One region of the Knoellia sp. AC549 genome, then DNA from elsewhere that is predicted to be linked to it. Evidence: predicted binding sites of a transcription regulator. Region 1 holds the regulator's gene; the other holds the start of a gene.
The links. Region 1 encodes HspR, which represses chaperone genes until heat shock. Its sites were predicted from a motif close to AAGTTGAGTCNNNNNGACTCAACTT; they were not measured.
Positions count from the first base shown of each region.

Region 2: the regulator HspR is predicted to act here: its motif matches at 5,702-5,726, upstream of ACZZ98_RS08770 (ATP-dependent Clp protease ATP-binding subunit).

Region 1 is NZ_OZ409890.1:2,172,630-2,180,228, forward strand. It holds gene dnaK (molecular chaperone DnaK) at 1-1,872, shown strand, start outside; gene grpE (nucleotide exchange factor GrpE) at 1,869-2,582, shown strand; gene ACZZ98_RS10500 (DnaJ C-terminal domain-containing protein) at 2,620-3,666, shown strand; gene ACZZ98_RS10505 (heat shock protein transcriptional repressor HspR) at 3,669-4,127, shown strand; gene ACZZ98_RS10510 (ribonuclease E inhibitor RraB) at 4,175-4,441, shown strand; partial or broken gene mmsA (multiple monosaccharide ABC transporter ATP-binding protein) at 4,768-6,317, shown strand; gene mmsB (multiple monosaccharide ABC transporter permease) at 6,314-7,564, shown strand.
Region 2 is NZ_OZ409890.1:1,831,657-1,839,255, forward strand. It holds gene ACZZ98_RS08755 (hypothetical protein) at 1-412, opposite strand, end outside; gene ACZZ98_RS08760 (LVIVD repeat-containing protein) at 625-2,061, opposite strand; gene ACZZ98_RS08765 (DUF305 domain-containing protein) at 2,234-2,920, shown strand; gene ACZZ98_RS08770 (ATP-dependent Clp protease ATP-binding subunit) at 3,010-5,553, opposite strand; gene ACZZ98_RS08775 (slipin family protein) at 5,841-6,521, opposite strand; gene ACZZ98_RS08780 (Fpg/Nei family DNA glycosylase) at 6,891-7,599, opposite strand, start outside.

The DNA.
Region 1 (7,599 bases):
TCAGCCGTCGCCGTCCTCGAGGGTGGCGAGCCCACGATCATCGCGAACTCCGAGGGCGGCCGCACCACCCCCTCGGTCGTCGCCTTCACCAAGGGCGGTGAGGTCCTCGTCGGCGAGATCGCGAAGCGTCAGGCCGTGACCAACGCCGACCGCACCCTGCGCTCCGTCAAGCGCCACATCGGCACCGACTGGACGAGCGAGGACATCGACGGCAAGAAGTACAACTCGCAGGAGATCAGCGCCCGCACGCTCCAGAAGCTCAAGCGCGACGCCGAGTCCTACCTCGGTGAGCCGGTCACCGACGCCGTCATCACGGTCCCCGCCTACTTCGACGACGCCGAGCGCCAGGCCACCAAGGAGGCCGGTGAGATCGCGGGCCTCAACGTCCTGCGCATCGTCAACGAGCCCACTGCCGCGGCCCTCGCCTACGGCCTCGACAAGGGCAAGGAGGACGAGCTCATCCTCGTCTTCGACCTCGGTGGTGGCACCTTCGACGTGTCCCTCCTCGAGGTCGGCAAGGACCCGGAGGACGGCTTCGCCACCATCCAGGTCCGCGCCACCTCCGGTGACAACCAGCTCGGTGGTGACGACTGGGACGACCGCGTCGTCCAGCACCTCCTCACGACGGTCAAGAACAACACCGGCGTCGACCTCGCCAAGGACAAGATCGCGATGCAGCGGCTGCGCGACGCCGCCGAGCAGGCCAAGAAGGAGCTCTCCTCGGCCAGCTCGACCAACATCTCGATGCAGTACCTCTCGATGAGCGAGAACGGCCCGATCCACCTCGACGAGACGCTGACCCGCGCGCAGTTCGAGCAGATGACCAAGGACCTGCTCGACCGCACCAAGCAGCCGTTCCAGAACGTCATCAAGGACGCCGGCATCAACGTCGCCGACATCGACCACGTGGTCCTCGTCGGTGGCTCGACCCGCATGCCCTCCGTGAGCTCGCTCGTCAAGGAGCTGACCGGTGGCAAGGAGCCCAACAAGGGCGTCAACCCCGACGAGGTCGTGGCGCTCGGCGCCGCCCTCCAGGCCGGTGTCCTCAAGGGCGAGCGCAAGGACGTCCTGCTCATCGACGTCACGCCGCTCTCGCTCGGCATCGAGACCAAGGGTGGGCTCTTCACCAAGCTCATCGAGCGCAACACGGCCATCCCGACGAAGCGCTCCGAGGTGTTCTCGACGGCCGAGGACAACCAGCCGAGCGTCCTCATCCAGGTCTTCCAGGGTGAGCGCGAGATCGCGCAGCAGAACAAGGCGCTGGGCACCTTCGAGCTCTCCGGCATCGCGCCCGCCCCGCGTGGCGTGCCGCAGGTCGAGGTCACCTTCGACATCGACGCCAACGGCATCGTCCACGTGACGGCCAAGGACCGCGGCACCGGCAAGGAGCAGAAGATCACCATCTCGGGCGGCAGCGCGCTGTCCAAGGAGGAGATCGAGCGCATGGTCAAGGACGCCGAGGCCCACGCCGAGGAGGACAAGGCCCGCCGCGAGGAGACCGAGACCCGCAACCAGGCCGAGTCGCTCGTCTTCTCGACCGAGAAGTTCCTCGCCGAGTCCGGTGACAAGCTCAGCGACGACGCGCGCAAGCCCGTCGACGAGGCGCTCGTCGCCCTCAAGGACGCCCTCAAGCCCGAGGCGCAGACGTCGCGCGAGGACATCCAGTCCAAGATCGACACCCTCAACGAGGAGTCCCAGAAGATGGGCGCCGCGATGTACGCCGCGGCGGCCGAGCAGGGCGAGTCCGGTGACGCGCCCGCCGGCGACGGGACCGAGGGTGCTTCGGCCAGTGACGCCGGCTCGGACGACGACGTCGTCGACGCCGAGGTCGTCGAGGACGACGACACCGAGAACACCGAGGAGAAGAAGTGACGGACTCCAGTCGGGGAGACCGTATGCCGGGTGAGGACGAGGTCTTCGACGGCGAGATCGTGGATGCCGAGATCGTGGACGGAGACGATGCCGCCGAGCAGACGTCCGACACGTCGGACGCCGACGCGATCAACACCGAGTCCGTGAACGACGGCGAGGAGGTGGCTCCGGCAGCACCCGGCGCCACCGCCTCGCTGGCGGACCAGATCGACGCCATCGACACCGGCGACGCCATCGACACCGGTGACGCCGGGGGTGGGCACCCGGACACGGCGCTCGCGGCTCAGCGGCTCGACGACCTCCAACGCCTCAACGCGGAGTACGTCAACTACAAGCGTCGCGTCGACCGCGACCGGGCAGCCGTCCAGGAGCGGGCGGTGCGAGACGTCCTCGAGACGGTCCTGCCGGTGCTCGACGACATCCAGCTGGCCCGTGACCACGGCGACCTCACCGACGGTCCGTTCGCGGCGATCGCCGACAAGCTCGAGGCCAGCCTCGGCAAGTTCGGCCTGACCCGCTTCGGCAGCGTCGGCGAGGCGTTCGACCCGACGCAGCACGAGGCCCTCATGCACGCTGCGTGGGACAGCACGAACTCCGAGCTGCCGAGCGACGCGACGAGCACGACGGTGGTCCAGGTCCTCCAGCCCGGATATCGCACCGGTGACCAGGTCCTGCGCCCCGCGCGGGTCGCCGTCGCCGACCCTGAATGATGCAGCGTGATTCGTCGTTTCTCGAGAGGAGGCGCTGATGGCGAGTCAGGACTGGTTCGAGAAGGACTTCTACGCGATCCTCGGCGTCCCCAAGGACGCCGATGCAGGTGCGATCAAGAAGGCCTACCGCAAGCTTGCTCGCACGCACCACCCGGACAAGAACCCCGGTGACACGGCGGCCGAGCGGAAGTTCAAGGACATCGGCGAGGCCAACGCGGTGCTGTCCGACCCCAAGCAGCGCGAGGAGTACGACGCGGTGCGTCAGATGGCGCAGGGCGGCGCTCGCTTCACCGCAGGCGGCGCGGGCGGCAACGGCGGCTTCGACGACGTCTTCAGCGCGTTCGGTGGCGGCGGCGGGTCCCGCGTCCGCTTCGACACCGGTGGTGGGTCGTCCTACGGCGGCTACCCCGGGGGAGGCGGTGGCGAGGACATCAACGACCTCTTGGCCCAGATGTTCGGTGGGGCCGCCGGCGGTGCCCCCGGACGCGGTGGACAGGCGGGGTATGCCGGGTACGGCGCCCCCCGCGGACCGCGCAAGGGCGCCGACGTCCAGGCCTCCACGACCCTGCCGTTCCGTGACGCCGTCGAGGGCTCGACGGTGACGCTGCGGACGGCTGAGGGGCGCACGATCACCGCGCGCATCCCGGCCGGCGTCAAGGACGGACAGAAGATCCGCCTCCGGGGCAAGGGGCAGCCGGGCGAGCCCGGTGCGGCCGCGGGCGACCTGCTGCTGGCCGTCTCGGTCGAGAAGCACCCGGTCTTCGGGCGTGAGGGTGACCACCTGACGATCGACCTCCCGGTGACCTTCGCCGAGGCCGCGCTCGGCGCCACCGTGGCGGTTCCGACCCTCGACGGCAGCCAGGTCAAGGTGCGCATCGCGCCCGGCACTCCGTCGGGTCGGGTCCTGCGCGTCAAGGGACGCGGTGTCGCCGGCAAGAACGCCACCGGCGACCTGCTTGTCAAGGTGCAGGTCATCGTCCCGGATGCCCTGTCCGACAAGGCTCGTGAGGCCGTCGAGGTCCTGCAGGCCGAGAGCGAGGGTCTCGACCCGCGAGCCGAGCTCGCTGACCGGGCGAAGGTCTGACCGTGGCTGCCCGCCAGCCCAGGCCGCGGCGAGATGACGAGGCTCCGGTCTTCGTCATCTCGGTCGCGGCCGAGCTCGCGGGCATGCACGCCCAGACCCTGCGTCAGTACGACCGGCTCGGGCTGGTCACCCCGTCACGCACCCGAGGCGGCGGGCGTCGATACTCCGCGCGCGACGTCGAGCTCTTGCGCGAGGTACAGCGCCTCTCGCAGGAGGAGGGCGTCAGCCTCGCCGGGGTGGCGCGCATCCTCGAGCTCGAGAACCAGGTCGACGAGCTGCGCGCGCGCCTCGCCGAGGCCAGCGCCGAGGCCGAGCGGCTCCGTCTCGCCGCGGCGGGCAGCTCACGGGTGTTCTCCGTCGGCCCTGGCGGCGAGATCTTCGCCAGCCGACTCGGCGAGCGACCGCGGCGCAGGCCCGGTGGCGGGTCGGCGTCGCAGGCACTCGTCCTCTGGCGCCCCTGATCGGCCGGCTGCAGCGCCCGGGAGCCGCTGAGCTGCATACTGACGCCGTGACCGAGCATCTCCTCCTCTTCCCCGAACGCGACACCGCCGAACAGATCGCGAGCGAGCTCGCCGACGAGGGCTTCTCCGAGGTCCGCGTCCTGCGGGTCGCCCACGCGGGGGAGGACGACTCCGAGGACCACGACTGGGGTGTCCACGTCCGTGAGGACATGGTCGAGGACCAGGCGGGTCCGGTGGAGAGCGGCCTGCGCGACCGCTTCACCGCGCTCGCGGAGGAGCACCACGGCTGGTACGACCCCGAGCCCGACGCCTGAGACGCCGCCGAGCGGGTCGCCGAAGTGACCCCTGCGCCTGTGGGGGACCCAGTGGCCCGACCGCGCACTCGCCTCCGATGCCTCCGGACGGAGGCAGCCTGTCAACCCACCCCCGTCCCCTGTCATGAGGCAGACGTTGCTGTCAGGCGGCAACGGGCCCCGATTTGTCCGATTGTCCTTGTCCACCGGACAAAGGCGGGCGTCCTCCCGCCAACGTTGAGGAATCAACAGGTCGCGGGTCTAGCATCGGCTCACCGAGGCCAGCGAGGTCCTCGGGTGCGACGTGACGAGGAGACGATGTGGCTGGATCGGCGCCCATCCTGGAGATGACGGGCATCACCAAGACCTTCCCCGGTGTCAAGGCCCTCTCCGACGTCACCCTCACGGTGCGCCGCGGTGACGTCCACGCCATCTGCGGTGAGAACGGTGCGGGCAAGTCGACCCTGATGAAGGTGCTGTCCGGCGTCCACCCCCACGGCACCTATGACGGGACGATCCGCTTCAACGGCGACGTCGTCACGTTCAACAACATCCGCGACTCCGAGCACGCCGGCATCGTGATCATCCACCAGGAGCTGGCGCTCATCCCCGAGCTCTCCATCGCCGAGAACATCTTCCTCGGCAACGAGGAGACCAGGCGCGGGGCCATCGACTGGGTCAAGACCAACAACCGCGCCCGCGACCTGCTGGCGCGGGTCGGCCTCGAGGAGGACCCCGAGACGCCGATCAAGAACATCGGCGTGGGCAAGCAGCAGCTCGTCGAGATCGCCAAGGCCCTGGCCAAGGACGTCCAGCTGCTCATCCTCGACGAGCCGACAGCGGCGCTCAACGAGGAGGACTCACGTCACCTGCTCGACCTCATCAGAGGCCTGCAGGGCAGGGGCATCACCTCCATCATGATCAGCCACAAGCTCAACGAGATCGAGGCGATCGCGGACGCGATCACGATCATCCGCGACGGTCAGACCGTCGAGACCCTCGACGTGCGCGAGGGCGCCGTCGACGAGGACCGCATCATCCGCGGCATGGTCGGTCGTTCACTCGAGTCCCGCTTCCCCGACCACACGCCCGACATCGGCGAGGTGATGTTCGAGGTCAGGAACTGGACCGTGGCCCACCCGCAGGTCCCCGACCGGCTCGTCGCCAAGCAGTCCGAGTTCTACGTCCGCCGGGGTGAGATCGTCGGCTTCGCCGGGCTCATGGGCTCGGGTCGCACCGAGCTCATGCGCTCGATCTTCGGCCACTCCTACGGCACGTGGATGAGCGGCGAGATGACGCTCAACGGCAAGCGGGTCGACCTGCGCAACGTGCCGGCCGCGATCGACGCCGGGATCGGCTACCTCACCGAGGACCGCAAGAGCCTGGGCCTCAACCTGCTCGACGACATCAAGTCGACGACCGTGTCGGCCAAGCTTCCAGAAGATCGCGCACAACCTCGTCATCGACCGCAGGGCCGAGCACAAGGCGGCCGACGAGTACCGCAAGGCGCTGCGCACCAAGACCCCGTCGGTCGACTACGGCGTGGCCAAGCTTCTCGGGCGGCAACCAGCAGAAGGTCGTCCTGGCCAAGTGGCTGTTCACCGACCCCGACCTGCTCATCCTCGACGAGCCCACGCGCGGCATCGACGTCGGCGCGAAGTTCGAGATCTACGGGATCATCCAGCGCCTGGCGAGCGAGGGCAAGGGTGTCATCGTCGTCAGCTCCGAGCTGCCCGAGCTGCTCGGCCTCAGCGACCGCATCTACACGATCAGCGAGGGCCGGATCACCGGTGTCCTCGACAAGGCCGCAGCGGACCAGGAGTCCCTCATGCGCCTCATGACCAAGACCGGCTCAGCGAGCTCCGCCCCTGAATCCACCCCGAAGGACGCTGCATGAACAAGCTCAAGGAGATCTTCGGGGGCGACACCCGCCAGTTCGGGATGATCTTCGCCCTCGTCTTCCTCATCGTGCTCTTCCAGTTCCTCACGGACGGGTTGACGCTCGACCCCGGCAACGTCATCAACATCTTCCAGGGCAACAGCTACATCCTCGTCATGGCGATCGGGATGGTGCTCGTCATCATCGCCGGCCACATCGACCTCTCCGTCGGGTCGGTCGCCGCCTTCGCCGGCATCGTCGTCGCCATCGCGATGCGCGACTGGGGCATCCCCTGGTACGTCGGCATCCTCCTCGGGCTCGGCATCGGCGCCCTCGTCGGCGCCTGGCAGGGGTTCTGGGTGGCCGTCGTCGGCATCCCCGCGTTCATCGTGACCCTGGCCGGCATGCTCATCTTCCGCGGAGCCAACCAGTTCGTCGGCAACTCCAACACCGTCCCGGTGCCCGAGGACTTCCAGCGGATCGGCTCCGGCTACCTCCCTGAGTGGGGACCCCGCACCGGCTACAACAACCTCACCGTCCTCATCGGGATCCTCGTCTGCGCGGCCATCGTCTTCGGCACGCTGCGCAACCGCCGCAACCAGAAGAAGATCGGTGCCGAGCTCGGTGACGCCACGGTCATGTGGATCAGGTTGGCCCTGATCAGTGTCGCCATCCTCGCGGTGGCCTTCCTCATGGCCTCGGGTCGTCGCGGGACGTCGCTCCCGATCTCGGCCCTCATCCTCGGCGCGCTCGTCCTCATCTACGGGTTCATCTCGACCCGCACGATCATCGGTCGCCACATCTATGCCGTCGGTGGCAACCGCCACGCGGCCGAGCTGTCCGGGGTCCGCTCCAAGCGGGTCAACTTCCTCGTCATGATGAACATGTCCATCCTCGCCGCGCTCGCAGGGATGATGTTCGCTGCCCGCTCGACGTCGTCCGGCCCGTCCGACGGAGTCGGGTGGGAGCTCGACGCGATCGCCGCCGTCTTCATCGGTGGCGCCGCCGTCACCGGCGGCGTCGGCACGGTCGTCGGGGCGGTCATCGGTGGTCTCGTCATGGCGGTCCTCAACAACGGCCTCCAGCTCATGGGCGTCGGCGCCGACATGACCCAGATCATCAAGGGCCTCGTCCTCCTCGCAGCCGTCGCCTTCGACGTCTACAACAAGTCCCAAGGTCGGCGCTCCATCACCGGCCTGCTCACCCAGAACTTCGGTCGACGAGCGACCCAGGACACGACCGAGACGGTGAAGCAGGAGTCCTGACCCGGGCTCGCCGCGCCACACAACTTCATACGCAG
Region 2 (7,599 bases), 340 kb from region 1:
AGACGATCGCGGCGAGCCACTTGCCGTACGGACGACCGACGCCACCGACATGGGTGTTGACGTTGACGACGCAGTCGCCGATCTCGTAGGCCTTCTTTGGCCCGGTGGTGAGCCAGGTCGGCACCTCCACCCAACCCCCGACCGAGGTGTGTGCCCTCGCCGAGCTCCACCTGATCGTGATGCCACGGGACGGCTCGGACGACACCGGGACCAGGTCGATCCCCGTGCCGACCTCCCAGCGGTGCGCGGCGGTGGTCGTGCCGGCGACTCCGAGGGTGTTGTAGACGGGGATCGTGTCCTTGTAGAACGGGTAGTCCACCCAAGTCGTGGCAGCGACGGCACTCGGCGGAGCGAGCAGGGCCGCCGCGGAGGTGAACAGCGCAGCGACGAACGCAGTGGTTCGAACCTTCATGACGTGCTCCTCGCTGTCCATAGGCACCCATAGTCATTTTGGGTGATCAAATGGTGGCCCAAAAGTGCGGCTAGGAGGGTAAAGAGAAGGTAAGAGCTACTAGTTCGTGCGCTACGGATACCAGGGTGCGGCCGCACGACGAACCGGCCGCCCGTGCACTAGGCACGGACGGCCGGTTCTTGTAAGCGTCGCCATCGACGCCCGGGTGCGGGTCAGCGGGTCTGGTAGACCGGCTGGCTCTGCGGGTTGAGCTCGTCCATCTTCACGTTGGCAGCCTTCTTGAGGCTGGGATCGGTGATCTTGAGGACGTCGAAGCCCTTGCCGAGGTCGGAGGAGAAGACGTGGCCGTTGTAGTAGTACGACGACCAGGTGCCGCCGCCGTCCGTGGCGCCGGTTGCAACGGGTCCGCGCTCGAAGTAGCCGATCTCACGCGGGTTCTCGGAGTCGGTGAAGTCCCAGAAGGACGTTCCACCCATGTACCAGGACTGGACCATGACGTCGCGCCCGTTGACCGGGATGAGCGAGCCGTTGTGGGCGACACAGTTCTCCGAGTCGTTCTGGTGACGCGGGATCTTGTAGTACGACTTGAAGGTCAACTGGTTGTCGGCCGACAGGTCGTAGATGCCGTTGGCGCCACGGGTGGGGCCGACCTTGGTGTTGCAGGTCGCGCGGCCGCCGCCACCGAGCTCGTCGGTGAAGATGACCTTGGTGCCCTTGTTGTTGAACGTGGCCGAGTGCCAGAACGCGAAGTTCGTCGTGTCCTGGACGGTCTCGATGACCTTGGGAGCGACCGGGTTGGAGATGTCCATGATCACGCCGTCACCCATGCAGGCACCGGCCGCGATCTTCTTGGACGGGTAGGCCGTGATGTCGTGGCAACCGGTCGTCGCGGAGTAGGTGTCACCCGAGGGCTGGACGCCCCCGGGGTTGCCGCCGTCGGGGAAGAGGTTGGGCTCGGCGACGACCTTCGCGGAGGTCGGGTCGGCCTTGGGTACCTCGACGATGCTGATCGAGTCGTGCGGCGGCTGGCAGTCCGGGTAGTCCGCACGCGGCGAGTAGCTCGACACGTAGATGAAGTCGCTCTTCTCGCTCGGCACCAGAGTGTTGGTGTGTGAGCCGCACTTGGTCTCGACAGACTTGACGTACTTCGGGCTCGTCGGGTCGGAGACGTCGAAGATCTTGATGCCCTCCCACGATGTCTTGACAGTGGCCGACGTGGCAACCGTGTCGCAGCTGTCGTTGGTGCTGGCTGGATTGGTCGTGATGCGGGCTGAATCGGTCGAGAGGTACAGCAGGTCACCCGAGATGGTGATGTCGTTCTGCGATCCGGGGCACAGCACCCGTGAGAGCACCTTGGGCGAAGCCGGCGTCGAGACGTCGTAGATGACGAAACCGTCGTAGTTGCCGACGAAGGCCTTGTTGCCCGAGAAGGCGATGTCACTGCCAGTGCTGTCGACCGGCGTGACGTGCGGTGTGTTGAAGAGGTGCTGCACGTTCTTGCTGCGACCGATCTGGTCGATTGCGAGCTGGGTGCCGGACTTGCCGACTGCTTCCGGCTCGACGTCAGCGGCGCCGGCCGCAGCCACGCCCCAGCCGCTGGCGGCGAGCACGGCGACAGCCGCCACCCCCACTGTGCGGAATAGCCTCATGGTTCCTCCTGAAGTTGGGCAGCCAGGGGACTGCCCAGGTGATTGTGCGGTGAGGTCATGGTCGTCCAAAAGTTCCGCGTGCAGGGTAAAGGGAAGGTAAGAACTCACTACCGGCCAGTTCTGTCCGTTCCTGACAGCACCCCGGACAGAGAGGCCAACTACAGTGCCGCACATGCCGACTCGTCGTCACTCGACCGCCGTCACCTTCGCCGCCGTCCTCACATTCGCCGTCGCGGGATGCTCCGGCGAAGAGAAGCCGCAGCCCGTCCCTGGGACCCCGGGCCCGACCTCGAGCGATCCAGTGATCCAGCCTGGGGCGCCGGGTGAGCCCAATAAGACGTTGAGCGGTAGTGCGGCGGCCACAGCGCAGCCGACGCCGACGGTGGCGGCCGGTGACGTCACGTTCTACCAAGACATGATCGTTCACCATTCCCAGGCACTCGTCATGGTCGAGACGGCACTGCCGCGGTTGACCGACACCCAGGTGAAGTCGCTCGCCGCCCGCATCGGTGACGAGCAGAAGCCCGAGATCTTGGCCATGACGACCTGGCTCGAGGACCGCAAGCAGGACGTGCCACCCCAGGCCACCAACCCACGGCTTGGCGACCACGACCACGCGGGCATGCCTGGCATGGCGACCCCGGCCCAGATGGCTGAGCTGGGGCGGGCCAGTGGGGTGGCCGCCGACCGCCTCTTCCTCACGCTCATGACGAAGCACCACCAGGGCGCCTTGACGATGGTCGGTGAGCACGGCAAGACCGCGGGCGAGGAGATGGTGAGCGAGATGGCCAGCGACATCAACGTCACCCAGGCCAAGCAGGTCCAGCAGATGCAGACCATGCTCGCTCGCCTCTCCTGAGGCCTCCCGCCAACGCAGAAGGCGGGGTATGCCGGGAACTCTCGTTCCGGCATACCCCGCCTTCGTGTCTGGCTGGGTGACGCGACGGGCTACTCGCCCGAGGCAGCAGCCCCGCCGCTCGGAGGAGCCGAGGCGCCGGCCGTGACGACCGGGACCTCGATGGCGGCAGCGTGCTGCGTGCCCTCGAAGGTGAACGTGTCGTCCTTGCCCTCGCCGGTGGCGTCGACCGCGACGATCTCGCCGGACTTGAGCTCGCCGAAGAGGATCTTCTCGGACAGCACGTCCTCGATCTCGCGCTGGATGGTGCGACGCAGCGGTCGCGCACCGAGCACGGGGTCGTAGCCGCGCTTGGCGAGCAGGGACTTGGCCGCGGGCGTGAGCTCCATGCCCATGTCCTTGTCCTTGAGCCGCTTGTCGAGCTTGGCGATCTCGAGGTCGACGATCTGGATGATCTCCTCGCGGGTGAGCTGCGGGAAGACGATCGTGTCGTCGACGCGGTTGAGGAACTCGGGACGGAAGTGCTGCTTGAGCTCGTCCGTGACCTTGTTCTTCATCCGGTCGTAGCTGCTCGTCGTGTCCGGGCCGGCGGTGAAGCCGAGGGCGCCCTTGGTGATGTCGCGCGTGCCGAGGTTGGTCGTCATGATGATGACCGTGTTCTTGAAGTCGACGACCCGACCCTGGGAGTCGGTGAGGCGGCCGTCCTCGAGCACCTGCAACAGGGAGTTGAAGATCTCGGGGTGGGCCTTCTCGACCTCGTCGAAGAGGACGACCGAGAACGGCTTGCGCCGCACCTTCTCGGTGAGCTGGCCACCCTCTTCGTAGCCGACGTAGCCGGGAGGCGACCCGAAGAGCCGCGAGACGGTGTGCTTCTCGCTGTACTCGGACATGTCGAGCTGGATGAGGCTGTCCTCGTCACCGAAGAGGAACTCGGCGAGCGTCTTGGCGAGCTCGGTCTTGCCGACACCCGTGGGCCCGGCGAAGATGAACGAGCCACCGGGGCGACGCGGGTCCTTGAGGCCCGCGCGGGTGCGACGGATCGCCTGCGAGAGCGCCTTGATGGCGTCGTCCATGCCGACGACGCGCTTGTGCAGCTCGTCCTCCATGTGGAGCAGCCGGCTCGACTCCTCCTCGGTCAGCTTGAAGACCGGGATGCCGGTGCTTGCCGCGAGAACTTCGGCGATGAGCTCCTCGTCGACCTCGGCGACGACGTCGAGGTCACCGGACTTCCACTCGGTCTCACGCTGGGTCTTCTCGTTGCGCAGGTTCTTCTCGTCGTCGCGCAGACGCGCGGCCTTCTCGAAGTCCTGCCCGTCGATCGCCGACTCCTTCTCGCGCACGACGGCCTGGATCTTCTCGTCGAACTCGCGCAGGTCCGGCGGTGCGGTCATCCGGCGGATGCGCAACCGGGCGCCGGCCTCGTCGATGAGGTCGATGGCCTTGTCCGGGAGGAAGCGGTCGTTGATGTAGCGGTCGGCCATGTTGGCTGCCGCGACGAGCGCGCCGTCGGTGATCGAGACACGGTGGTGCGCCTCGTAGCGGTCGCGCAGCCCCTTGAGGATCTCGATGGCGTGGGCCAGCGTCGGCTCGGCCACCTGGATCGGCTGGAAGCGGCGCTCGAGGGCGGCGTCCTTCTCGATGTGCTTGCGGTACTCGTCCAGCGTCGTCGCACCGACGACCTGGAGCTCACCACGGGCCAGCATCGGCTTGAGGATGCTCGCGGCGTCGATCGCGCCCTCGGCCGCACCGGCACCGACGAGGGTGTGGATCTCGTCGATGAACAGCACGATGTCGCCGCGGGTGCGGATCTCCTTGAGGACCTTCTTGAGGCGCTCCTCGAAGTCACCGCGGTAGCGGCTGCCGGCGACGAGCGCGCCGAGGTCGAGCGTGTAGAGCTGCTTGTCCTTGAGCGTCTCGGGGACCTCGCCGCGCACGATGTCCTGGGCGAGGCCCTCGACGACGGCGGTCTTGCCGACGCCGGGCTCACCGATGAGGACCGGGTTGTTCTTGGTGCGGCGGGACAGCACCTGCATGACCCGCTCGATCTCCTTCTCACGCCCGATGACGGGGTCGAGCTTGCCCTCGCGGGCCGCCACGGTGAGGTTGCGACCGAACTGGTCGAGCACGAGCGAGCCGGCGGGGGTGCCCTCGGCGGGGCCACCCTGACCGACTCCGGTCGCAGCGCCCTCCTTGCCACCCTGGTAGCCCGAGATGAGCTGGATGACCTGCTGGCGGACCCGACCGAGGTCGGCGCCGAGCTTGACGAGGACCTGGGCGGCGACGCCCTCGCCCTCGCGGATGAGGCCGAGCAGGATGTGCTCGGTGCCGATGTAGTTGTGGCCGAGCTGCAGCGCCTCACGCAGCGAGAGCTCGAGGACCTTCTTGGCGCGCGGCGTGAACGGGATGTGACCGGTCGGGGCCTGCTGGCCCTGGCCGATGATCTCCTGCACCTGCTCGCGGACGGCGTCGAGCGAGATCCCCAGGCTCTCCAGAGCCTTGCTCGCGACACCCTCACCCTCGTGGATGAGGCCGAGCAGGATGTGCTCGGTGCCGATGTAGTTGTGGTTGAGCAGGCGCGCCTCTTCCTGCGCGAGGACGACCACCCGACGGGCCCGGTCTGTGAACCGTTCGAACATTGCTGGCTCCTGACTGATTTCTGAGTCACCTCGATGCTATCCCCGCTGCCTGTATGCCGCGGGGCCCGTTCACGCAGGTCCGGTCACGATTCGGCAGGGCAAGGTGTGTCAAGGCGTCCAACGCGGCATACCCGCACAGTGTTCCTTGGGGCTGAGCCGAGGGGACTCATGTTCGCTCTGGGCAGACGGCCGCCCCACCTTTCCCGCCGGAAGTGGGTCCCTCTCACTTCGCCTGACCGCGGCGGTCAAGCGAAGTGAGAGGAACCCGTGGGACGCGAGGCCGGCAGTCAGACGGGTCCGGACGGGGCCGGCTCGTCGTCGCCCACCCTGATGACGAGCTGCGTCCCGAAGGGCGCCGACTGGACCAGACGCATCCGGGCCAGCGCCGGGTGGTCGTCGAGCAGCTTGGCGCCGTTGGCGAGCGAGCGGAGCGCCGCGGTCTCGGCCCGGGCCATCTCGAGCTGGGCCGCCCCACGCTGGCGCGCCGTGGCGAGCTCGAGCGTCGCCGCCCGGACCTCCACCGGGACCATGACGTCCTTGACCACGACCTCGACCACCGAGATGCCCAGCGGACGCGCGGCAGCACCCACGGCGGCCGTGAGCGTCGCCGCGTCGAGACCGGACCCGCGCTGGCTCACCGAGTCGAGGGTCAGCGCCGCCACGCAGTCGCGCAGCGCCACCTGCGTCGCGAGGTAGACCAGACCGAGCGGGTCCGCAGCACGCGCGAGCCACGCGACCGGGTCCGCGACGGTCCACCGCACCGCCGCCGAGACGCGCACCTGCACGCCGTCGGCGGTGAGGATCTCCTGCGGCGAGACGGCGAGCAGCTGCTCGCGCAGGTCCACGTGGACGTAGGTCGCCCGGCGCGCCCGACGGTGGCGGCCCGGCTCGAGCACCCGAACAGGGGTGCCGTCGACGAGCTCGACCGCGGCGGTGTGGGCCGGGACGGTGACATGGATGAAGAGCATGGGCAGCCTCCTTCAGGGTGCGCCGGGACGGATGGTGCAGGGCAGACGAGATGGCTGACGATGGTGCCGGGCAGCGGAGCGTCGCGCGGGGCGTCGGATGTCGACCTGACCACCCGGGCCGCAGAGCGCGGCGATCCGTGAACCTGCCCGGCGCCACCTGTCTGTTGAGCGGGAGTTGAACCCGAAGCCATGACAGGGCATGCCAGTGGATCCATCGACGAGAGGCGATGCGCAGGACCGGTTGGCGGCACGCCGCTCCGACTGCTTCCTCTCGCTCGTCCGTGGTCCAGTGTGACGACGCAGGTATGCCGTCCGCCACCGAATTTTGTTGTCCTCACGCTCGATGCGTGGAGGGCTTGCGTGGGGGACTCAGCCGCGGCGTTGGCAGTTGCCGCACCAGAAGAGGTTGCGGCCTGCCACGAGCTGGGTGCGGATCCGCGAGCCGCACACGTGGCACGCCTCACCCTGACGCTTGTAGACGTAGGAGTCGCGCGTCGACAGGCGCACGTCCTCACCGGCCTCGAGCGCCTGCGCGACCGCGTCGACCTGGTCGTGGACCGTGACGATCCTCCCGGTCGCGACACCGAGGGGGAGCAGGGCGACGAGGTCCTCCCAGATGGCCCGCCAGGTCTTGCGCTGCAGCTTGTTGCCGGGGCGAAAAGGGTTGACCCGCAACCGGAACAGCACCTCGCACCGATAGACGTTGCCCACCCCTGCCAGCACCGACTGGTCCATGAGCAGCTCGGCGATCGACTTGCCCGACCGCTGGATCCGCCTCCACGCGAGGTCGGGGTCAGAGCGGATGTCACTGGCCCGCAACGGATCCGGGCCCAACCGGGCGAGGACCTCGTCGACCTTCTCCGGCGTCACGACGTCACACACCATGGGCCCACGCAGGTCGGCGACATGGTCGTCCGTCACGAAGCGGCACCGCACCTGACCGACGACCGGCAGCTCACCGGCATACGACGTCGTGTCGATCCTGAAGGAGCCGATCAGGCCCAGGTGCACCCACAGGATCCGGTCGCCGAGGAACTCTACGAAGAGGTGCTTGCCCCACGACGTCGCCTCGAGGACC